DNA from 4 places in the Streptomyces sp. MST-110588 genome. Region 4 is predicted to be linked to each of the others. Evidence: riboswitches for the same ligand, from Rfam matches in the RefSeq annotation. Region 4 holds a riboswitch; each other region holds the start of a gene.
What was found. A riboswitch is a leader RNA that binds a small molecule or an ion and turns the genes downstream of it on or off. The one in region 4 is predicted to bind cobalamin.
Positions count from the first base shown of each region.

Region 1: another riboswitch for cobalamin. It lies ahead of KGS77_RS20230 (hypothetical protein); the one in region 4 lies ahead of KGS77_RS25775 (HoxN/HupN/NixA family nickel/cobalt transporter).
Region 2: another riboswitch for cobalamin. It lies ahead of KGS77_RS28825 (cobalamin biosynthesis protein); the one in region 4 lies ahead of KGS77_RS25775 (HoxN/HupN/NixA family nickel/cobalt transporter).
Region 3: another riboswitch for cobalamin. It lies ahead of metE (5-methyltetrahydropteroyltriglutamate--homocysteine S-methyltransferase); the one in region 4 lies ahead of KGS77_RS25775 (HoxN/HupN/NixA family nickel/cobalt transporter).

Region 1 is NZ_CP074380.1:4,585,398-4,590,953, reverse strand. Features, by position in the region: gene KGS77_RS20240 (ATP-binding cassette domain-containing protein) at 1-724, opposite strand, end outside; gene KGS77_RS20235 (energy-coupling factor transporter transmembrane protein EcfT) at 811-1,944, opposite strand; gene KGS77_RS20230 (hypothetical protein) at 2,129-3,151, opposite strand; cobalamin riboswitch at 3,303-3,461, opposite strand; gene KGS77_RS20225 (hypothetical protein) at 3,711-4,607, opposite strand; gene KGS77_RS20220 (hypothetical protein) at 4,673-4,954, opposite strand; gene KGS77_RS20215 (hypothetical protein) at 5,010-5,556, shown strand, end outside.
Region 2 is NZ_CP074380.1:6,578,438-6,583,993, forward strand. Features, by position in the region: gene KGS77_RS28815 (putative cobaltochelatase) at 1-844, opposite strand, end outside; gene KGS77_RS28820 (cobyric acid synthase) at 1,017-2,579, opposite strand; partial or broken gene KGS77_RS28825 (cobalamin biosynthesis protein) at 2,821-3,794, opposite strand; cobalamin riboswitch at 3,919-4,072, opposite strand; gene KGS77_RS28830 (hypothetical protein) at 4,276-4,890, shown strand; gene KGS77_RS28835 (caspase family protein) at 4,897-5,556, shown strand, end outside.
Region 3 is NZ_CP074380.1:1,145,828-1,151,383, reverse strand. Features, by position in the region: gene metE (5-methyltetrahydropteroyltriglutamate--homocysteine S-methyltransferase) at 1-2,182, opposite strand, end outside; cobalamin riboswitch at 2,338-2,486, opposite strand; gene KGS77_RS05215 (TROVE domain-containing protein) at 2,941-4,521, shown strand; gene KGS77_RS05210 (hypothetical protein) at 4,849-5,319, shown strand; gene KGS77_RS05205 (helical backbone metal receptor) at 5,352-5,556, shown strand, end outside.
Region 4 is NZ_CP074380.1:5,889,454-5,895,009, reverse strand. Features, by position in the region: gene KGS77_RS25790 (ABC transporter ATP-binding protein) at 1-367, opposite strand, end outside; gene KGS77_RS25785 (iron ABC transporter permease) at 511-1,647, opposite strand; gene KGS77_RS25780 (ABC transporter substrate-binding protein) at 1,701-2,816, opposite strand; cobalamin riboswitch at 2,992-3,226, shown strand; gene KGS77_RS25775 (HoxN/HupN/NixA family nickel/cobalt transporter) at 3,224-4,441, shown strand; gene KGS77_RS25770 (VOC family protein) at 4,506-5,006, opposite strand; gene KGS77_RS25765 (DoxX family protein) at 5,059-5,556, opposite strand, start outside.

The DNA.
Region 1 (5,556 bases), 1.3 Mb from region 4:
GCCGGACCACGGGCGGCGCCACGTCCGAGGTGCGCATCAGCTCGGCCGGGTCGCCGTCCCGTACCCGCCCGTCCCCCGTGAGGTGGACCAGCCGGTCGGCGTACTGGAGCACCCGCTCCATGCGGTGCTCGGCGACCAGCACCGTCGTGCCCAGGTCGTGCACCAGGCGGGTGATCGCGGACAGCACCTCCTCGGCGGCGGTGGGGTCCAGGGCGGAGGTCGGCTCGTCCAGCACCAGCACCCGGGGGTGGGCCGTGAGCACCGAGCCGATCGCGACGCGCTGCTGCTGTCCGCCGGAGAGCGTCCGCAGGGCGCGGTGCCGCAGTTCGGCGATGCCCAGCAGGTCGAGGGTCTCCTCGACGCGCTTGCGCATCACCTCGGGCCGCAGCGCCAGTTGCTCCATGCCGTACGCCATTTCTTCCTCGACCGTGTCGGTCACGAAGCCGGCGAGCGGGTCCTGTCCGACGACGCCGACCAGATGCGCGAACTCCTGCGGCGGGAGGTGGGCGGTGCTGATGCCGTCGACGGTGACGGTGCCCTGGAGGTGGCCCCCGGTGAAGTGCGGCACCAGGCCGTTGACGGCGCCGAGCAGCGTGGACTTGCCCACGCCCGTACGGCCGGTGACCAGGCACAGTTCGCCCTCGCCGATCTCCAGTCCCACCTCGTGCAGGGCGGGGCGCGCGGCCCCGGCGTAGGTGAAGGTCACCCGGTCGAAGCGGATCACTCGGCGGCCTCCTCGGCGCGGGCACGGGGCGGGCGCGAACCAGGCCGGAAGCACCCCGGTCAGTACGGCCAGGGCGGGCAGCGCCGTCACCTCGGGCCAGGCGAGGGGGGAGAGCGGGGGTACAGGGAGGCGGCGTCGGTGCGGGAGGCCGCGTACATCAGCGCCGCCGCGACGACGCCGGACGCGGCGACCAGCCATTCGGCGCCGCGCCACGGGTCGGGGCGGTAGACGCTGCGCCTGACGCGCCGGCCGCCGAGCACGAATCCGCAGCCGGCCAGCGACAGTCCGCCCAGGAGCAGGGGCGTGCCCAGGTACGGCGGGGTGCTTGCGCCCGTCGCGCCGTACAGCCCGGCGCACACGCCCAGCAGCCCGGCGATGACCAGGGTGCCGGTCAGCAGGCGGGCGCGGGGGGTGGCCCGGCCGCCCGTACGGCCGTAACCGTGCGAGGCCATGGCGGCGGCCAGGGCCAGCGAGCGGTTCATGGCGTCCTCCAGGACGGGGACGACGATGCCGCGCAGGGCGCCGATGTTCCTTCTGCGGGCGCGGGCGGTGCGGGGCGTAGCAGTACGGGGCGTACGGGAGCGCAGGGCCGTACGGCCTTTGCGGAGGCCGCCCGCCGTACGGCCTTTTCGGGGGCCGCCCGCCGTACCGCCTACCGCGCCGAACGTCGTGCCGCCGCGCAACATCCGCGCGCGGCGCACCCGTTGCACGCTCTCGGCCAACTGGGACGCCACCGTCAGCGTGACCACGACCGAGGTGCCGATCTCGTACAGCGCGCCGGGCAGCGCCTTGAGCATCCGCTTGGGATTGGCCAGCGCGTTGGCCGCGCCCACGCACACGACCACGGTCGCCAGCCGTAGCCCGTCGTACAGACCGCCCAGCAGTTGCTCCGCCGCCACCGGCCCGAACAGCCTTATCCCGGCGGCCCATTGGGGCAGCGGAATCTGCGGCAGGGTGAACAGGACCGTGTCACCCTGGCCGCCGCCGAAGACGATCCGGAAGAGCACCCGCATCGCGACGATGTAGCCGCCGAGTATCAGATACATACGGAAGGCCAGGGCCCAGGGCGCGTCACCGCGCCGCTGTGCCACGACGAAGCCGGTCACCGCGAGGATCAGTACCAGCAGCACCGGATTGGCCGTACGGCCGGCTGCCACCGCCATGCCCAGCGCCCACAGCCACCAGGCGCCGGGGTGCACGGTCCGGGGCAGAGCACTCACGGGGCGCAGAGCACTCACAGGGCGCTTCGCAGGACCCCTCACAGGACCCCTCACGGGGCTCGGAACGCTCATGGGGCGCCGCCGGTACGCCCTGAACGGCCCGCGCGACTCGGCGAGCCGGTGCGGCGGTGCCGGGCGGTGAGACCGGCCGCGACGGCGAGCGCGGCGGCGACACCCGCCCCGATCACCGTCCCGACGGGGATGCCGCCGTCGTGGGCGGCGTCCGCGGTCTGCCGGTCCTCGCCGCCGTACCAGCCGGGGCCTCGGTCGGCACGGGGACCGGCGCACCGGACGCGGCCCGTGGGGCGGAGGGCGCGTAACTGCCGTCACCCTCCTCGCCGTTGCCCCCGCCATCACCTTGGGCCTCGCCCGGCTCCCTACTTTCGGCCTTGTCCTTCGCCTTCTCCTGTTCGTCGTTCCGGGGCTGCCGGTCCATGTCTTCGTCTTCCCGCGGGTCTGTCGTACGGCCCGGCTCCCGGCGTCCGTACGAGTCGTCGCCGTTGCCCGCGGACGACGTACCGGTGCCGCCGGCCGGGGAGCCGTCGCCCGCCGACGTACCGGAATCGCTGCCTCCGCCGCTCCCGCCGCTCGCGCCGCTTCCGCCACTGCTGCCGCTGTTTCCGCCTTGGCCGCCACCCTGGGTGCCGCCACCGCCACTACCGCCGTCGCCGTCCCCCGGCGCCGGTGCGGGTGCCGGCCGCCTGGGGGCGATACGGGGCGCGGGTGCCCCGCCCTCGTCCCGGTTCAGGGAGAACGACCAGCCCTCGAAGCTGCCCGCGGGCGGCGTACGGTAGGTGGCGCCGTACTGGCTGTAGGTCCACCGGCCGCCGTTGGGCGCATGCCAGTACGACCAATAGGCCCGGGTCGGCGGGGTGTCGATGCAGGTTTCGCGCTCCGGCCCCGGCTTGTTCTCCAGACGGCAGATGAACGCCTCACCCCACCGGTTGGTCCCGGTGACCCGGATGCCGGCGGCCTTGAGGGCGGCGAGCCCGGTGGACTGGCGGCCGACGGCGCACCGCACGATGACGCTGCCGCCCAGTTCGCGGAAGTCGACGACGACGGTCACGCCGTTGGTGCCGGGGCAGAAGCCCGCCCGGCCCCGGCCGGTGTCCACCGCGGCGGCCGTTCCCGGCAGGGCGAGCCCCGCGCCGACCGCCGCCGCCAGCACGGCCAGGGCGGCGGCTAACGCGCGTATCGCACCGGTCATCGCAAGGGTGCCCTTCGGTTCCGGGGCCGCACCGGGCCCCTGGACACACCCCTGCCGCGCGACAAACCCCTGACGCGCGTTCCGAGAGGAAGCGGCAGGGGCCGAAGAACCGGAGGGCTCAGGGCTCCACGCTGCGGACCATGACAGTGAGAAGCGGTTCACGTGGCGCGCCGGGCGGTCCGACTCGCGGCGCGGTGATCGCGCCGCACACGGTTGCAGGTCAGCGCCGGATTCCCACCGGCTTTCCCCAGTCGCGTACGCATGAAGTTGTCACTCCGCCCACAGGCGGAACACGCCAAAGACTAAGCCCGGCCGCTCGGTTACGGCCAGAGCCGCCGCTGTGACTCCGGCCACCGCTACACGACATGACCCGGCACGGCATGACCCGGCACGGCATGACCCGGCACGGCATGACCCGACAGGACATCACCCGGCACGCCAATGCGCGTGCTGCCATGGTCCGCGCGGGCCCAGGCATGAGGCCAAGGCGCGGGCCCAGGTGCGCGCCCTTTGCAGGCCGCAGCCGGGTTCGGCCTGCCCGGGGCCCGCACCGACCGCCTCATGGGCCGACGTACTCGACCCGCAGGCCCTCACGGTCCGGCAGGACGATCGTCTGCGGCCGGTCGTACGTCCAGCCGCGCGGCAGCAGGAACAGCTTGCCGTTGGCGTAGGCGTAGAACTTCAGCCCCTGGTAGCGGTAGTGGTACGCGCCCCGGTCCGGGTAGAAGGTGACATCGACGCCGGGGGCCGACAGCCGCAGGTCCTGGGCGCTGTAGACGACTACGCCGAGGTGGTGTTCGAGCGTGGCCGCCATACGCATCGCCGAGCCACGGCCCTCGACGGAGGCGAAGGCGCCCACCGTCCAGAAGACCAGCACCACCACCAGCCCGACGGCGTAGAGCCCCATCGACGCGGGCCACAGCGTCCAGGCCGGGTCGGCGCCCGTCCCGGTACTCGTACGGGACCACAGCGCGCACCCGTAGGACGCCAGCAGCACCCCGGCGGTCAGCGAGGCGGGCAGCGCCAGCTCCCACCACCCGGGCGAGAGGCGGGTCATCGCCCACAGCGCCAGGGGGACGGCGGGCAGGGCCGCCACCAGCCCGGCGCAGCACAGCCGCCGGGCGCGTGGCCGGGCGGTCAGCGTCCGTACGAGCAGCGGGTCACCGATCCGCCACAGCAGCAGCGTCCCCGAGGCCACGAGGAACGGCTCGTACAGGGCGGGCACGCTGCTGAGCATGTACCACTGCGCGGAAGGCGCCAGGTGGCTCTCGGCGAAGCCGAAGTAGGAGGCCCGCGCCGCACTGCGCACCCACCCGAAGTAGTACAACAGCGCAGCCAGCAGTGACAGTTGCGCCCCGACCGCCGCGCCCGCCTGGAGCAGGAGCGTACGCAGCGGAGTCGCCCCCGGCGCCGCGCCCGGAGCCCGGCCCGGCTCCCCGTCCCCCTCCTCCCCCATCGCGGCCTCCTCCCGCACGGCGGCCGTTCCCGCACCGCGGCCATTTCCTCACGGCGGCCGTTCCCTTACGACGGCGCCTGGCACCCACCGCCCCCGGGGCCGTCCTCGGCTATGTGGAATTCCGTCTCCGGGTCCTCCCTGTGGGCGGTGACCAGTACGCGCAGCACCTCGAATCCGACCCGCCCGTAACAGCCGCCGTCCGGGGCCCCGCCCGCGCCGCTGAGCTGCGTGTACGCGGCGTCGGCGGTGCTCCAGTCGGGGCTGCCGCCGCTCACCACGGCCGGGCAGACCGCCCGTAGCCCGTCGATGAGCGTCGCCATCGCACCGCTCTCCGCCGGATCGCTCACCGCGCCGCAATCGCGCCGGACAAGCGCCCGGTACCACTCGCCGGAGCCGGAGCGTATGGACAGGACCGCCCCGTTGTTCCTCGCCCTCTCCGCGAACACCGCGCCCGACTCCGGTCCGGATCCCGAGCCCGGCCCCGAGCCGGACTCCGAGCTGAACTCCGAGCCCGTCCCCGGTCCGGACTCCGTCTCCGGAGCCGACGTCGGGGACGGTTCGGGAGCCGAATTGGGGGCGGTTGTCGGAGTCGAGGGCGACGACGGTGGCGAGGAGCTTTTGGAGGACGACAGGCCGGTCGGGGTGGTGGTGGGCTCGTACGGGTACAGCCCCGGCCAGCCCACGCCCTTGCTCGGACGCCGCCCTCCCGACGAGGACGAGTACGGATCGACGCTGCCCGTCTGCGTACGGACCTGCCCGCCCGGCAACGCGCTGGTCCGCGTACCGCCGTCGCCACCCCCACCGTCACTACCGCCGTCGCCCGGTCCCGAGCCCTGCCCGGGCGACCCGGCCGTCTCCCCCGGCGCGCTGCCACCCTGCGCGGACGACGGCGCGGCCCCCGAGCCGCGAGCCCCTTGGTCCGCCCCGCTCCCGCAGGCCACCAGCAGTG
Region 2 (5,556 bases), 690 kb from region 4:
CCATCACGATGTCGGCGCGCATGCCGTCCACCTCGAACGCGGCACAGACCGCGGCGATCTGACGCAGCGCGGCGTCGCCGAGCACCACGGACGGCAGCAGGGCGCGGGCGGCGGCGATACGGTCCCGCAGCGCCTCTTCCTCCGTGGCCCAGCGCGCGGCGAAGCCGGCCGGGTCGGCGTCGTAGTCCAGCCGGCGCCGTACGACCTGGACCCGCTGGTCCGGCTCGCGGGAGGCCGCGACCTCCACCGTCAGGCCGAAGCGGTCCAGCAACTGCGGGCGCAGCTCACCCTCTTCGGGGTTCATCGTCCCCACCAGCAGGAAGCGCGCCGCGTGCCGTACGGAGACGCCTTCGCGCTCCACGTAGGAGGCGCCCATGGCGGCGGCGTCCAACAAGGAGTCCACGAGGTGGTCATGGAGCAGATTGACCTCGTCGACGTACAGCACGCCGCGGTGCGCTTCCGCCAGCAGGCCCGGCTCGAAGGCCTTCACGCCCTCCGACAGCGCTCGCTCGATGTCCAGCGCGCCGACGAGCCGGTCCTCGGACGCGCCGATGGGGAGTTCGACCATTTTGGCGGGGCGCTCGACGCCGGCACCTGTCTGCTCGTGCGGCCCGTCCGGGCAGCCAGGGTCCGGCGCGGCCGGGGCGCAGGAGAAACGGCAGCCGGGCACGACGTCGACGTGCGGCAGCAGCGAGGCGAGCGCCCGGACGGCGGTGCTCTTGGCGGTGCCTTTCTCGCCGCGGACGAGCACGCCGCCCACGGCCGGTGAGACCGCGTTCAGCAGCAGCGCCAGCCGCAGGTCGTCCATGCCGACGATCGCGGTGAAGGGGTAGGGGTTGGTCACGTGCCGATCACTCCTTCGAGTGGCTTGCGAAGACTGCCGGCCGAACTACGGGCGCCGGGGAGCGATCTCGCAGCCTCGGCTCCGCCTGAGCGGAGGTGGTCCACTTCTGCACGAGCAGTTGGCTGGGCCGCTGCTGTGGTCCCCGCGTCCGCGGGGTTGCCGCCGGGGCCGCTCACGGCGCCCCCGGCGGTATGAACGGCAGCCCGTCCGGCACTCCGCCCTCGATGAGCCGCAGCAGCGCGTCGGTGTCCGCGTGCTCCTCGATCAGGTCGCCGAGGCGGTCCAACTGCTCCTCGCGCAGCGCCGCGAAGCTGGTGTCGGGAGCGGGCACGAACGCCCGGCCCGCGTCGGCCGCGACCCGCCGCAGGAAGGCCCGCCGGAAGGCGTCGCTCTCCAGCGAGCCGTGCCAGTGCGTGCCCCACACCACACCGGACCGGCAGCCGTCCAGGGCGGTGCCCGCGCCGTCGGTCAAGAAGGGCTCCGCGCCGTCGACCTCGGCCACGCCGTGGTGGATCTCATACCCCTCGACCGGCTCGCCCAGCGCCCGACCCGTCGGCCGGGCCAGCGTCTTGTCCACCGCGAACCGTACGCGTACGGGCAGCAGCCCCAGCCCCTGGACGACCCCGGCCCGGGACTCGACCTCGTCCTCGATGCGCTCGCCCAGCATCTGGTAGCCGCCGCAGATGCCCAGCACCGGGCGGCCCTCGGCGGCCCGCCGCCGTACCGCGTCGGCCAGGCCGCGCTCGCGCAGCCACCGAAGGGCGCGCACGGTGCCGCGGGTCCCGGGCAGCACCACCAGGTCCGCGTCGGCCAGTTCCTCGGGGCGGTCCACGAACCGCACCACCACGCCGGGTTCGGCGGCCAGCGCGTCCACGTCCGTGAAGTTGGACATCAGCGGCACCGCGGCGACCGCGACCCGCAGCACGTCCGCGCCGTGCGGCGGCGCCACCACGCTCTCGCGCACCGCGCCCCGCAGGGAGACCCGCAGGCCGTCCTCCTCGTCGATGCCCAGGCCGTGGGTGAAGGGCAGCACGCCCAGCGTCGGCCGGCCGCTCAGCCCCTTGAGCATGTCCAGCCCGGGTTCCAGCAGCGACACATCACCGCGGAACTTGTTGACGAGGTAGCCGGCGACCAGCGCCTGGTCCTCCTTGGACAGCAGCGCCGTGGTGCCGAAGAAGGAGGCGAAGACGCCGCCGCGGTCGATGTCGCCGACCACCACGACCGGCAGTCTGCCGGCCCGCGCGATGCCCATGTTCACGATGTCGGTGCGCCGCAGGTTGATCTCCGCCGGGCTGCCGGCCCCCTCGCAGATCACCGCGTCGTGGGTGCGCCGCAGCTCCTCCAGGCACGCCGTGACGGTGTCGAACAACTGCTCCTGGCGGCCCGCGTGGTAGCCCCGGGCACTCAGCTCACCCACCGGCTTGCCCAGCAGCACCACCTGGCTGCTGCGGTCGCCGCCCGGCTTGAGCAGCACCGGGTTCATCAGCGCGCTCGGCTCTACGCGGGCCGCGGCGGCCTGCATGGCCTGCGCCCGCCCGATCTCCGCGCCCTCGCGCGTCACGTACGAATTGAGCGACATGTTCTGCGCCTTGAAGGGCGCCACGCGGACGCCCTTGCGGGACAGCCAGCGGCAGATGCCGGCCGTCACCACGCTCTTGCCCGCGTCGGACGTGGTGCCCGCCACCAGCAGCCCACCACCGAGGGCGCCGCCCGGCGCCGTACCGCGGCTGCTCACGCTGTCCCGGCCGCTTCGGCCGTCGTGGTCACTGCGACCGCTCACAGGGCACTCCTCGCCATGTCCTCACCATCACGTCCCGCCACCGCAAGGCTGCCCGGAACCGGCCCGTGCGGCCCGTACGACCTGCCCGGTGCGTACGGCTCGGGCGCGCCGGGCAGGCCCGGCCCGTACGCTCCGTCCGGCGTCCGGGGGCGGGCCAGGGCCGCGCTCCCGCGCCGGCGCATCGCCGGCCGCCGCCTCACGACGACCGCCTCCTCGCGGCCGGCCGCGCGTTCAGCGCACCGGCCACGGCCCGCCCCGCGACGGTCACCGCCAGCGCCAGCGCGCTCACCCGGCGCGAGAGCGCCACCGCCCGCTCCACGTCCCGCACCGCGACGGCCCGCCCCGCGCCGCCGTTGAGCACCGGCCGGTGCTCGACGCGCCCGCCGTACGCCAGCGTGCCCCCAGCCGCAGCCCCAGCGCGCCCGCGAAGGACGCCTCCACCGGCCCCGCGTTGGGGCTCGGGTGGGCCCCGCCGTCCTGGCGCCAGGCGCGCCACGCGCCCCGCCGGTCCGGCCCGGCGAGCACGGTCAGGGCCGCCGTCAGCCGGGCCCCCGGCCAGCCGGCGACGTCGTCCAGCCGGGCCGACGCCCAGCCGAAGCGCCGGTAGCGCGGCGACTTGTGACCCACCATCGCGTCCAGCGTGTTCACCGCCCGGAAGGCCACCAGCCCCGGCACACCGGCCACCGCGCCCCATACGAGCGCGCCGACCACCGCGTCGGAGGTGTTCTCCGCGACGGACTCCACCACCGCGCGCGCGATCTGCTGCCCGTCCAGCGCCTGGGGGTCGCGCCCGCACAGATGCGGCAGCCGCTCGCGGGCCACCTCCAGGTCGCCCGCCTCCAGCGCGCCGCCGATCGCCCGCGCCTCGCGGCGCAGCGACGTGCCGCCCAGGACGGCCCAGGTGGCGGCGGCGGTCAGCGCGAGGGAGGCGCGGGAGGAGGACCGTACGGTACGGGCCAGCAGCGCGGCCCCGGCGGCGGCCCCGCCGGCGCACAGCGCGGCGTGCACCGCTCCGTACCCGCGGTGGTCGCGCCACAGCCCGCGCTCCACGGCGCCCGCGGCCCGCCCGAAAGCGGCCACCGGATGACCGCGCCGGGGATCGCCCGCGATCAGGTCACCGAGGAAGCCCAGGGCCGCGCCGCACGCGTACGTGGCGTGTTCGGCACGCATCGGATCAGGCCGCCGTCACGCCTTGGAGGGACGGTACGGCACGAAGGGATCTCGAACTGCGGCCGGGCATGGCGGTGTGTCCTCACTCAGGGTCCGCGCCCTGGTTCGACGTGAACGGCGACGAGAGTCTCCTGGCTCCCGGATCGGCGTCTCCTCCGGCCTTCCAGTCCGTACGCGCACACCCGAGGCGGGCGCGGGCCGGGCCGTGGCCTTCGCTGGAGGAACGCTCCCCGGTGACAGTGGCGGGACCGCGCCGGATTCTCACCGGACTTCCTCATCTGTCGCCGAATGGCTCCGGCAGTCCACCACGCTCCGCGAAGGCCCGTCAACTCGCCTGTGACCTGCGGTGAGGCCGGTACGTGGGCACTGTGGCGCGCGCCACAGGGTAAGGGGGGCGTCACATACGGTTGCCTGTGCCGCCGCTGGCGCGTCACTATCTGGTGCACGGCGGGCGATGGGGCTCGCCGGAAGGGGGCCGGGAATGCCGGACAGTGCAAGCCGCCGTGAGTTCCGCCTCAGGATCACGGGCACCAACAATCCGCACCAGGACATCGAGGACCTCAAGGCGTGGCTGGAGCGCGAGCCCTGGCTGGCCGGCCAGGGACACGAGTGGGTGGTGCGGCCACAGTCGGATGACGAGGGGCAACGGCCGGAAGGGGCGGAACGGGCGGAAGGGCTCGAAGGGGCGGAGAAATCCGGGCGGCCCGTACGGACCGGACAACCCGGGCGGCCCGTACGGACCGGACAACCCGGACGGCCTGTACGGACCGGACAGCCGGGCCGGCCGGACACCGGGCGCCGGGACATGGCGATCGGCGCGGACGAGCTGATCCTGGTGGTGACCGGCGCGTTCACCGCCGAGATCACCAAGAGCCTGCTCATCACCCTGCGGGAGTGGCTCAGACAGCGCCGCGAGGAGCGCGCCGCCGGCGAGGAGCCCGGCGTCGCGCTCGGTGACGGCGGCGGCCTGCGCGACATCGGCGACGCACCGCCGGGAGACCGGCCGCCCGGCAACCGGCCCTGCGGCAGCCGGCCCCCCGGGCGCCCGGATCCCCGCGCCGGTACGGACGAAGGCGGCGGCGCCGGCGAGGGATGAGCCGCGATGTCCGTATATGACGCGCGTGGCAAACGGAACCGGGCGCTGCTCATCTGTGTGAGCGACTACGAGACCCTCCCCAAGCTCCCGGCGGTCGAGGCCAACGCGGAGGAACTCAAACGCGCCCTGACCGACAAGAACACCGACCTGTTCACCGAGCGCGAAGTGCGCATCTGCCGGCCCCGGGAGCCCTGGGAGCTGGACCAGGCGCTGGACACCGTCGCCGCCGAGGCGCGCGGCCTGCTGCTCATCCACTTCTCCGGCCACGGCAGGGTCCGGCTCAACGGCGGCGACCTGCAACTGATGGTCGGCGTCTCACGGACGGGCCAGACCCACAAGGCGGTCTCCTGGCAGCAGACCGTCCTGCCCTATCTGGAACACTCGCGGGCCGACCGCGTCGTGATCATCCTGGAGTGCTGCTTCTCGGGCAACGCCGACGAGGGGTTCCACTCCCGTCGCAAACCCATGTCCCTCCTGATGGCCGCCCAGCCCAACCGGCGCATCTTCAGCGGCGAGGAGCCGTTGGGCGGCACGGTCTTCACCCGCGCCGCCGTCCAGATCCTGCGCGAGGGCATTCCGGGCCGGCCGTACGTGACCTTCGAGGACTTCGTACGGGCGCTGCGCGAGCGGCTCGCCGACGAGGAGACCCCGATGGGCGACGTCTGG
Region 3 (5,556 bases), 4.7 Mb from region 4:
TCAGCTCCGTCATCTGTGCCACGGACGGCACCCGCGGCGCGTGGATGTCGTACACGCCGGGCCCCGCCGCCCGCGGGTACCCGGCCGCCGCCAGCTCGCCGGCCACCGCCATCCGCGACCGGGCCGCCTCCAGGCTGATCACATCGGCGTCCAGCTCCTCGATGCCGGCCAGCACGTCACCGAACTCGGCGTAGCACATGTGCGTATGGATCTGGGTGTCCGCGCGCACGCCGGAGGTCGCCAGCCGGAACGCCTCGGTGGCCCAGTCCAGATAGGCCCGGTGCGCCGGGCGGCGCAGTGGCAGCAGCTCGCGCAGCGCCGGCTCGTCCACCTGGATGATCCCGGTCCCCGCCGCCTCCAGGTCGGCGACCTCCTCGCGCAGGGCCAGCGCGACCTGCCGGGCGGTGTCGGCCAGTGGCTGGTCGTCGCGGACGAAGGACCAGGCGAGCATGGTCACCGGCCCGGTGAGCACGCCCTTGACGGGGCGCTCGGTCAGCGACTGCGCGAAACCGGTCCACTCCAGGGTCATCGGCGCCGGGCGGCAGACATCACCGGCCAGGATCGGCGGACGCACGTACCGGGTGCCGTAGGACTGGACCCAGCCGTGCCGGGTGGCCAGGAAGCCGGTCAGCCGCTCGGCGAAGTACTGCACCATGTCACCCCGTTCGGGCTCGCCGTGCACCAGGACGTCCAGCCCCGCCTTCTCCTGGAAGGCGATGACCTCGCGCACCTCCTGCGCGATACGGGAGCGGTACCCGGCGGCGTCGATCCGCCCCGAGCGCAGCTCCGCACGGGCCCGCCGCAGCCGGCCGGTCTGCGGGAAGGAGCCGATGGTGGTGGTCGGCAGCGGCGGCAGGCCGAACCGGGCGCGCTGGGCCGCGGCCCGCTCCCGGTACTCCTGGGGGCGGCGGGTCTGGGCGGCGGTGACCGCGGCGGCCCGCTCCCGTACGGCGTCGTCGCGGACGAGCGCGGAGCCCGCCCGGGAGGCCAGCGCCGCCCGGTTGGCCGCGAGCCGCGGGGCGATGGCGTCCCGGCCCTGGTTCAGGGCCCGGGCCAGCAGCGCGACCTCTTCGGTCTTCTGCCGGGCGAAGGACAGCCAGCGGGCGATCTGCGGGTCCAGGTCGCGTTCGGCGGTGACGTCCAGCGGGACGTGCAGCAGCGAGCAGGAGGGCGCGACGTCCACCCGCCCGGCCAGCCCGAGCAGGGTGGCGAGCGTTCCCAGGGCCTTCTCCAGGTCCGCTGCCCAGACGTTGCGGCCGTCCACGACGCCCGCCACCAGCCGCTTGCCCGGCAGGCCGCCGATCGCGGCGAGCGCGTCCACGTCGGCCGCGGCGGGGCCGGTGAAGTCCATCGCCAGGCCCTCGACGGGCGAGTCGGCCAGCGGGCGCAGCGCCTCGCCCAGCGCGTCGAAGTAGGAGGCCACCAGCAGCTTGGGCCGGTCGGCGGCGGCGCCCAGGAACCGGTAGGCGCGGGCGGTGGCGGACAGCACCGACCGGGGCTGGTCCTGGACGAGCACCGGCTCGTCCAGTTGCGCCCACCGCGCCCCGGCGGCCCGCAGATCGGCCAGTACGGACGCGTAGACCGGCAGCAGCCGGTCCAGCAGCGTCAGCGGCTCGAAGTGCGGGTCGGTGCCCGGCGCGGGCTTGGCCAGCAGCAGGAAACTGACGGGGCCCAGCAGTACGGGACGGGCCCGCAGCCCCTCCCGCCGCGCCTCGGTGTACTCCGCCACCTGCTTGCGGGAGTCGGCGGTGAAGACCGTGCCCGCGCTCAACTCCGGCACCAGGTAGTGGTAGTTGGTGTCGAACCACTTGGTCATCTCCAGCGGTTCGGCCTCGGCGGTGCCACGCGCCATCGCGAAGTAGGTGTCGAGGCCGCCGGTGGCCGCGGCGCGGTGCCGGGCCGGGACGGCGCCCACCATCCAGGCGGTGTCCAGCACATGGTCGTACAGCGAGAAGTCACCGGTGGGAATCTCCTCGACGCCCGCGGCCCGCAGTTCGGCCCGTACGCCGGCCCGCAGCTCCCGCGCGGTCTCCAGCAGTCGCCCGGCGTCGGTACCGCCGGACCAGTAGCCCTCGACGGCCTTCTTCAGCTCCCGGCCCGGCCCCTGCCGGGGATAGCCGTGGAGGGTGGCCAGCGCGGCCGGGGCCGGCGCCCGGCGCCCGTTCGGTGATGCCTGGGTCACGGAACTCTCCTTCGCGAGTCCTGAAGCGACCCCGCGGAGCGCCGTGCGGGCACCGGAAGGGCACGGGAAGAGGAGACCGTCCCGTACGCTCCCGCCGCCGACCCGCCCACGAGGTCACGGTCCACCGCGCACCCGGCGGGCGCACGGGCAGTGGCAGGTCTTCGGACTCGCGGGCACGCCCGGCCTCCTGGGGCCGGGCACCTACTGGCCGTCGCTTCCCGGACTCGCGTCCAGTGCGTATGACGGCGGTCGTTCCCACTCACCGCTGCGGGGCAGTTCCGGATTTCCACCGGATTCCCTCTTACGACGCTCCCGCCTGGCGGACGGGGCGAACCGACTGCGCTTGGCAGCGTACAACCCCGGTGTGACGGGCGGGTGTCGCGACGGCCACGGCCGCGACGGGCCCGGCGGCCGGCGGGGGCTGATTAATTCGGGTGACGACGCGGGGCGGGCCTTCTAGGCTCCTTTCCACGAACGCACCTCCCGGTGCGAAGACGACGGTTACTTCCGGTGCTGATTCGGGTTCGACTCCTGAAATCGTTCCGCCGTGTGCGGTACGGCGTTTACCTGCCGTCGTCGGCCTTGATCTCGGGAGGCGCGACGGCACCGGAGCGCCCGGTGCGCAGGCGGCGGTTACTTCGCTTCCCACGCAGCCCGCCGCCGACTTCCGATCTCGGGCGCCCCGGTCCGCTCCTCGCGCCTTCCCTCAGCGGCTCCGCGCACCACCGCACCACACACCGCTCCACCCGGGGGAAGAGATGAGCAAGTTCAACCGCGCCCTCAAGCGCTTCACGGGCACCGTCACCCACGAGGGCGGCGCCGCGTACACCCGGGCCGCGAAGGACGAACTGGTCCTGCTGGCCGTCGTCAACATGGTCGGTGAGCAGACCTTCTACGAGAAGGCCGGCGAGCGCGACGAGCGGTACCGGTCCCTGGTGCGGACCGTGGCCGTCCAGGACGCCGAATGGACCGCCGGCTTCCTGGCCTGGCTGCGCGGTGAGGCAGGCATGCGCTCCGCGTCGGTGGTCGCCGCCGCCGAAGCCGTCAAGGCACGGCTGGACGCCGGGCTGCACGGCGGCAACCGCCGCCTGGTGGACGCGGTGTGCCTGCGTGCCGACGAGCCGGGGGAGCTGCTGGCGTACTGGACGGGGACGTACGGGCGCGCCGTGCCCAAGCCCGTCAAGCGGGGCCTGGCCGACGCCGTACGCCGCCTGTACACCGAACGCGCCCTGCTGAAGTACGACACCGGCAGCCACGCCTTCCGCTTCGGGGACGTCCTGGAACTGGTGCACGCCACGCCCCACCCGGACCGGGCGGCCTGGCAGGGCGACCTCTTCCGGCACGCCCTGGACCGCCGGCACGGCCGCGCCAACCCCGTACCGCGGACGCTGGCGACCGTACGGGCCCGGGCCGCGCTGGCGGAACTGCCGGCCGGCGAGCGGCGGGCGGTACTGGAGCGGCCGGACGCCGCCGAGGTGCTGCGCGCGGCCGGGATGACCTGGGAGGCGGTGGCCGGCTGGCTCCGGGGCCCGATGGACGCGGCGGTCTGGACGGCGCTGCTGCCCTCCATGGGATACATGGCGCTGCTGCGCAACCTGCGGAACCTGGACGAGGCCGGAGTGCCCGACGAGGTGGCCGAGCAGGTCGCCGGGCGGCTCGCCGACCCCGCCGAGGTCGCCCGCTCCCGGCAGTTCCCCTACCGCTTCCTGTCCGCCTACCGCGCCGCGCCCTCGCTGCGCTGGGGCCACGCGCTGGAGACGGCGCTGACCGCCGCGAGCGCCAACATCCCGCGCCTGCCCGGCCGCACCCTCGTACTCGTCGACACCTCCGCGTCCATGGAAGGCCCGGTCACCGGCGGCTCCCGGATCCGGCACGTGGACGTCGGCGCGCTCTTCGGCGTGGCCCTCGCGCACCGTGGCAGCGCGGTGGACCTGGTCGGTTACGCCACCGGGCGCTTCCGGCACCCGCTGACGCCGGGCGGCTCGGTGCTCCGCGACGTCGACGCGTTCTGCGCGCGGATCGGCGAGGTGGGGCACGGCACGGAGACGGTCGCGGCGCTCCAGGCGGCCTACCGGGGGCACGACCGGGTAGTGATCATCTCCGACATGCAGGCTTTCGAGCACCGCGCGGGCCGCCGCCAGGTGTCGGTCTCCGACGCGGTGCCCGCCGACGTGCCGGTGTTCGGGGTGGACACCACGGGGTACGCCGCCTCGTCGATCGACGCCGCACGGCCGCTGCGCTACGAGATCGGCGGCTTCAGCGACAAGCTGTTCACCATGGTCGGGCTGCTGGCGGGCGGTGAGCGGGCGCGGTGGCCGTGGGAGACGGCGGCGGCGTGAGGCCGCGGGGCCTGAGGGGATGACGGAGCGGGCGTACGGCACGCGGGCGCACGGGCGTGACGGCGTGGAGGCGGTACGGGCCGACGGCGCACGGGCGTGACGGCGTGGAGGGATGAGGGCCGACGGCGCGACGGCGTGCGGGGACACGCCGGCGGGTATGAACCCGTCGTGGCCCCTCGTTCCCTGGAGGCACTTGCCCCTGACGGCGTATCGGGGCTCCGGACGGTCCTGCCCGCGTCGCGCCGGAGCGGGTTCGATGGTTCCCTCCCAGTGAGCCGGATTGTCTTTCGCGGTCACCGGGACCGCGACCGGCGGCTGGAGATGATCATGAAGGCTGTGCGTACGTCCGCCGTCGCCCTGATCGCCGTCGCCACCCTGGGCCTGGCCGCACCCGTCGTGTCGGCCTCCACCCACCCCAATCCGGTGATACCGGGCCGCAGCGTCAGCATCAGCGACGACAAGCGGTGCGGCGCGGGCCACCAGGCCAAGGCGACCTCGGACCTGTTCGGTGACGTGCCGCTGGCACCGGGGGGCGACCACATGGGCGCGGAGGCCCGGATCGGCACCTCCGCCGCGACCGGCACCTACCGGGTCACGATCGAGTGCGGGCCCGGCGGCGACCGGTTCACCGAAACCCTGGCCGTGCGCGGCGCGGACCCCTCCGCGGACGCCAGGACCGGGCTCGGCGGCGGCGTCGGCGAGGTGAGCGTCGCCCAGGCCGCGGGCGGCGTGGCGCTGCTCATCCTGGCGGGCGGGGCGTCGTACCTGATGCACCGGCACGCCGGCCGACGACCCTGACGGGGGCCGCCACGCACGCGTACGGTGGGGTGATGACCGGTCACATACCCAGGCGGCGCGTGGTGTCGCTGGTCCCGTCCCTGACCGAGGCGGTGGCCACCGAAGCACCGGACCTGCTGGTCGGCGTCACCGACTGGTGCAGCCACCCGCCCGGCCTGGACGTCGCCCGCGTCGGCGGGACCAAGAACCCGGACCTCGCCCTGATCACCTCCCTCGCGCCCGGCCTGGTCATCGCCA
Region 4 (5,556 bases):
ACGCCCGGGACACCACGTCACGGTCCGTTTCGTCCTCGCCCGCGAAGGCCCTCTTGTACGGGGTGCGCCCCATCGCCACGACCTCATGGACGGTGAGTTCGAAGTCGCCGCCGCGCTCCTGCGGGAGGGCCGCGATGTGCCGGGCGGCCCGCGCCGAGGGCATCGCCCGTACGTCCTCACCGGCCAGCAGCACCCGTCCGGCGTCGGGGGCCAGGTGCCGGTACACCGTACGCAGGACCGTGGACTTGCCACTCCCGTTGGGACCGACCACGCCCGCGATCTCGCCGGGTGCGGCCATCATCCGTACGCCGGCCACCACGCACCGTCCGGAGTACGACACCCGGAGATCGTCGATGTCGATACGCATCCCCGTCACTGCGCACCCGCCGTCCCCACCACTGCCGCCGTTCTCCTCACCGCTGTTCACCTGGCGCTCCCCGCTCCCGCTCCCCCTTCTTCGCTCCCCGCTCACCCTTCTCCGCTCCTTCCTCTCCCTTCCCCGCTCCCCGCTCATCTGCCGCTGTCCAGACGCCGGTCGAGGACCAGCAGCAGCACCGGCGCGCCGATCAGCGCGGTCACCACCCCCACCGGCAGTTCCTGGTCACTCATCGCCGTACGGCACACGATGTCCACCACGACCAGCAGCAGCGCGCCGGTCAGCGCCGCCAGCGGCAGCATCCTGCGATGATCGCCCCCGACGACCAGGCGGCACAGGTGCGGCACCATCAGCCCGACGAAGGCGATCGCCCCGGACACCGACACCAGGACGCCGGTGAGCAGACTCGTCACCACGAACAGCAGCCTGCGCAGCCGTACGACGTCGACGCCCACGCTCGCCGCCGTCTCGTCGCCCATGGTCATGGCGTTCAGCGCGCGGGCCCGCGACTGGAGGAACAGCAGGCCCGCCAGGACCGCGACGACCGGCAGGGCCAGCGCGCTCCAGGTCGCGCCGCTGAGGCTGCCCATGAGCCAGAACAGGACGCCGCGCGTCTGCTGCTCGTCCCCCGCCTGCAACACCAGGTAGCTGGTGAAACCGGACAGGAACTGTCCGATGCCCACGCCTGCCAGCACCAGCCGCAGCGGCGAGAAACCACCACCCCTACGGGCGAGCAGCCAGACGAGCGCGAAGGCGGCCAATGCACCGGCGAAGGCCGCCAGGGACAGGCTCAGCCCCGAAGTCACACCCCCGGCGCCCGCGCCCGATCCTGATCCCGCGCCCGCGTCCGCGCCCGCCCCGGCTCCCAGTCCCGTCCCCAGTCCCGTTCCCAGGACGATCGCGGCCACCGCGCCGAGCGACGCGCCGTTGGAAATGCCCAGCAGGTACGGGTCCGCGAGCGGATTGCGCACCAGCGCCTGGGCCGCCGTACCGATCAGTCCGAGCCCTGCCCCGACGAACGCCGCCAGCAGCGCCCTGGGCACCCTCAACTGCCAGACGATCAGGTCGTCCGTGCCGGGCCGCGGTGCCTCGCCGGACAGCCTGCGGAAGACCACCGACCACACCTGACCGGGCGCGATGTCGGTGGAGCCGAAGGAGACGGCGGCGGTCAGCGCGACCAGCAGCGCGATGCCCAGCCCGGCGGCGAGCCATCCGGCCCTGACACCACGCCCTGTACGTCCCGTACGCCCCGTAGGCCCTGTGCGCGATATGCGCACCGTACGCCGCGTACGCGCGTCTTGAGGCATACGCCCCGTACGGAGCCTCACCCGGCCTGCCCCTTCTCCCCCGACGGCCCCTTCTCCCCTGTCTGTCCCTTCTCCCCCACCTGACCCATCTGTCCCGGATACAGCGTCCGCGCGATCTTCTCCACCGTGTCCGCGTTCCCGACGCCCGCGATGGTGGTCTCCTCCGACCCGATCCGCAGGAATCTCCCTTCCTTCACCGCGCGCAGCCCCGCCGTCCCCGGGAATTCCCTGAGGAATTCCTCGGCCTGCGCGAAGGCTTTCCGGTCGGCCGCCGGGTCGCCACGGCGACGGACACCGAGCTGGATCCAGTCCGGGTCCTTCTTGACGATGTCCTCCCAGGAAACCGGCTTGAAGTCGCCCGCGCAGTCGGCGAAGACATTGCGGGCGCCGGCCTGCGTCATCACCGCGTTGGCAACCTGCCGGTTGCACACCGCGATGGGCTGTTTCGTCCCCGCGTCGAAATCGAAGAAGAAGTACGTGGGCCGCCTCGCCTCCGGAACACCGGCCACGGCCTTCCGCACCGCCGCCACCTTCTTCTCCATTCCCCGTACGAGTTCCAGCGCGCGCCGCGACGTCCCGGTGATCGCGCCGAGCCGCCGGATGTCGCCCTCGACCCCGGACAGATCCCGCTGCGGTGCGTTCTTCTTCGGTGCACAGGCGGTCGAGGCGAGGAAGACGTGCTTGATGCCGGCCGCCGAGAATTCCGCCTCGGACGGCAGGTCCCCCGCCGCGCCCATGTTGCCCATCGACGCAAAGGTGTCGACGTAGAGATCGGCCCCCGAACCGAGCAGCTTCTCTTTCGGGATCACCGCCTTGCCCAGGACCGGAACCTTCTGCGCCCGTGCGTCCAGTTCACCGGGCAACGTGCCTTTCCCGGGCGGGAATCCGGTGCCGACGATCCGGTCCCCGGCACCGAGCCGGAGCAGCATGTCCAAGGCAGAGGCATTGCTGGTCACGATTTTCGCCGGCGGTCGGGAGAACGTCGTTCTACGGCCCTCGCAATCGGTCACCGACACCGGGAAGCCGGCCGTACCGCCATCACCGCTTCCGCTTCCGCTTCCGCTGTCACCGCTGCCGCCGCTGCTTCCGCCGCCGCAGCCGGCGGCCAGTGTCGCCACGACCGCAACCGTCATCGTCACCGCGACGCCGCACTTCGCGCGAAGGCGCATCCGTACTCCCTGGAATTCGACCGATCACGGGCTCACCGCTGCGAACCCGGACCAGGTAGTCGAACGAACCCGCCGCCCGGTTCCCACCCGTCCCGAAGTGGCTCACAGCGGCTCGGTGACCGGATGACCTGGCCGGACGTTAGAGTGTCCGGGCCGTGGTGTTCGGGAAGACCGGTGACGGACCTAGAGGTCCCAGTCCGGAGCGGCCCTCGCCACTGTGATCGGGCAGTTCCCGACCCTTCCGTACGTGTCACGAGGTGTCATGCGCATCGTGCGCGCGTACGGGGCCACTGACCGCAGCCCGCGGCCGGGAAGGCCGGGCCGGGCGCGGACACCCGTAAGCCAGGAGACCGGCCACGGCATCTCACGAATTGATCCACGAGGTGCTGGAGCGTGACCACCGGATGTCCCCGTCCCCAACTCCCCCCATTCCCCCGGCTTCCCCTGCCCCTTCCCCTTCTCCTACCCCTTCCCCCTCCTCCTCTTCTTCCTCCGCCGCGCCCGAACTCCCCGCATTCCGCTGGCGGCGTCAGGACACCGTACGGACCGCGGGCCTGATAGCCGTGATAGCCGGTCTGCACGTCGTCGCCTTCGGCGTGCTGTTCCTGCTGGTCGCCCCCCACCATTACACGGTGGGAAACAAGGTGTTCGGGGTGGGACTGGGCATCACCGCGTACACCCTCGGCATGCGGCACGCCTTCGACGCCGACCACATCGCCGCCATCGACAACACCACCCGCAAACTGATGGCTGACGGAAAGCGGCCCGTTTCGGTCGGCTTCTGGTTCGCGCTGGGGCATTCCAGCGTCGTGGTCGCAATGGCGGCACTGGTGGCGGGCGGCGCGCAGCTCGCCGGTGTCCTGATGGACGACGAGTCCCGTACGCACCAAATCCTCGGCACCGTCGGCACCACCGTCTCCGGTACCTTCCTCTACCTCATCGCCGCCCTCAACCTCGTGGCGCTGGCGGGCATCTGGCGAGTCTTCCGGGCCATGCGCGAGGGCCGCTACAACGAGCGGGAACTGGAGGAGCACCTCGATTCCCGTGGCTTCATGAACCGCGTTCTGGGCCGTTTCACGCGTTCCATCACCCGGCCCGGCCAGATGTTTCCGCTCGGTTTTCTCTTCGGGCTCGGCTTCGACACCGCAACCGAGGTGACGCTGATGGTGATGGCGGGCAGCGGTGCCGCCGCCGGCCTCCCCTGGTACGCGATTCTCTGCCTGCCGCTCCTTTTCGCCGCCGGCATGAGCCTGTTCGACACCCTGGACGGTACGTTCATGAATTTCGCGTACCAATGGGCCTTCTCGAACCCGGTACGCAAGGTCTACTACAACCTCACCATCACCGGGCTGTCGATCGCCGTCGCGTTCTTCATCGGCACCATCGAGCTGGTGTCCGTCCTGCACGAGAAACTCGGGCTCAGCGACGGCCTCACGGGCTGGATATCGTCCCTGAACCTGGACAACGTCGGCTTCGTCATCGTGGGCCTGTTCGTGGTGGTCTGGGCCGCGGCCCTCGCGTACTGGCGCCTGGCCGGCGTCGAAAAGCGCTGGGCGTCCCGTACGGCACAGGCCCCGCAGGAGACCTGAGCGCACCGCTCGGCCGCGGCGGCCCCTCCGGCACTCCCGCCGGGTGGGCCGCCGCGCGCCCCCGTCAGGTGGCCGACCCCGCGGCGGCCCCCGTCACCCTGTCCGGCCCCCACCGCTTGAGTTCCTCGTTCAGGTCCAGTGGACGCACCAGCTCCCGTTCCCCGGCGCCCGGCCAGTCCTCGCGCGGCACACGCCACATGACCTCGAACTCGTTGCCGTCCGGGTCCTTGGCGTACAGCGACTTGGACACGATGTGGTCGCTGGCACCGACCAGGGAACCGCGTCCGGCGAGATCGGCGGCGGCCTCGGCCAGCTCCCCCAGCGTGCCGACCTCCCACGCCAGGTGGTAGAGCCCCACCCGCCCCTTTTCCGGAGCCGGCGCGTCCATCCCCACGGCGAACAGTCCGAGATCGTGGTCGTTCTGCGATCCCTCGGCACGGAGAAACGCAGCCCGCCCGGGGATTTCCTTGTCCACGGAAAACCCGAAGACCTCCGTATAGAACGCCACGGACCGGGCCACGTCACGTACATAAAGCACCGCGTGATTCAGCCGACGCACGCTCACCACACCACTCCCCAACTCCTCATTTCCTGCCGCTCACTCTTCCCCTGCCCCGTCATTTCCGGATCAGCAGAATCACACCGGCCGCCAGTATGGCGAGCACCAGGGCCGCAACCCCGTAAGTGAGCTTGTGCGTACGCAGCCCCGGCACGAACCGGTCCAGGGCGTACGGGCCGGGGCCGGCCAGCGTGATCGAGGCCGCGACCGCCGTGAGCAGCAGCTCGTACTCCACCCCTTTGGGGGAGAAGAAGCCGCCGCCCCACTTCACCGCGAGCGCGTTGATCATCGTTCCGACGATCGCCGCCCCGGCGAGCGGGGTGAGCAGACCCACCGCGAGCCCGAGCCCGCCCAGGGTCTCGCTGAGCCCGGCCACGACCGCCATCGCCTTGCCGGACGGGTATCCGCTCGCCGTGAAGAACTGCCCGGTCCCCTCCAGCCCGCCCCCGCCGAACCAGCCGAACAGCTTCTGCGCGCCGTGCACGGCCATGGTCAGCCCGATCGCGAGCCGCAACAGGAGCAGGCCCGCGCCATAGCCGTACGGGGACGAGGCGGA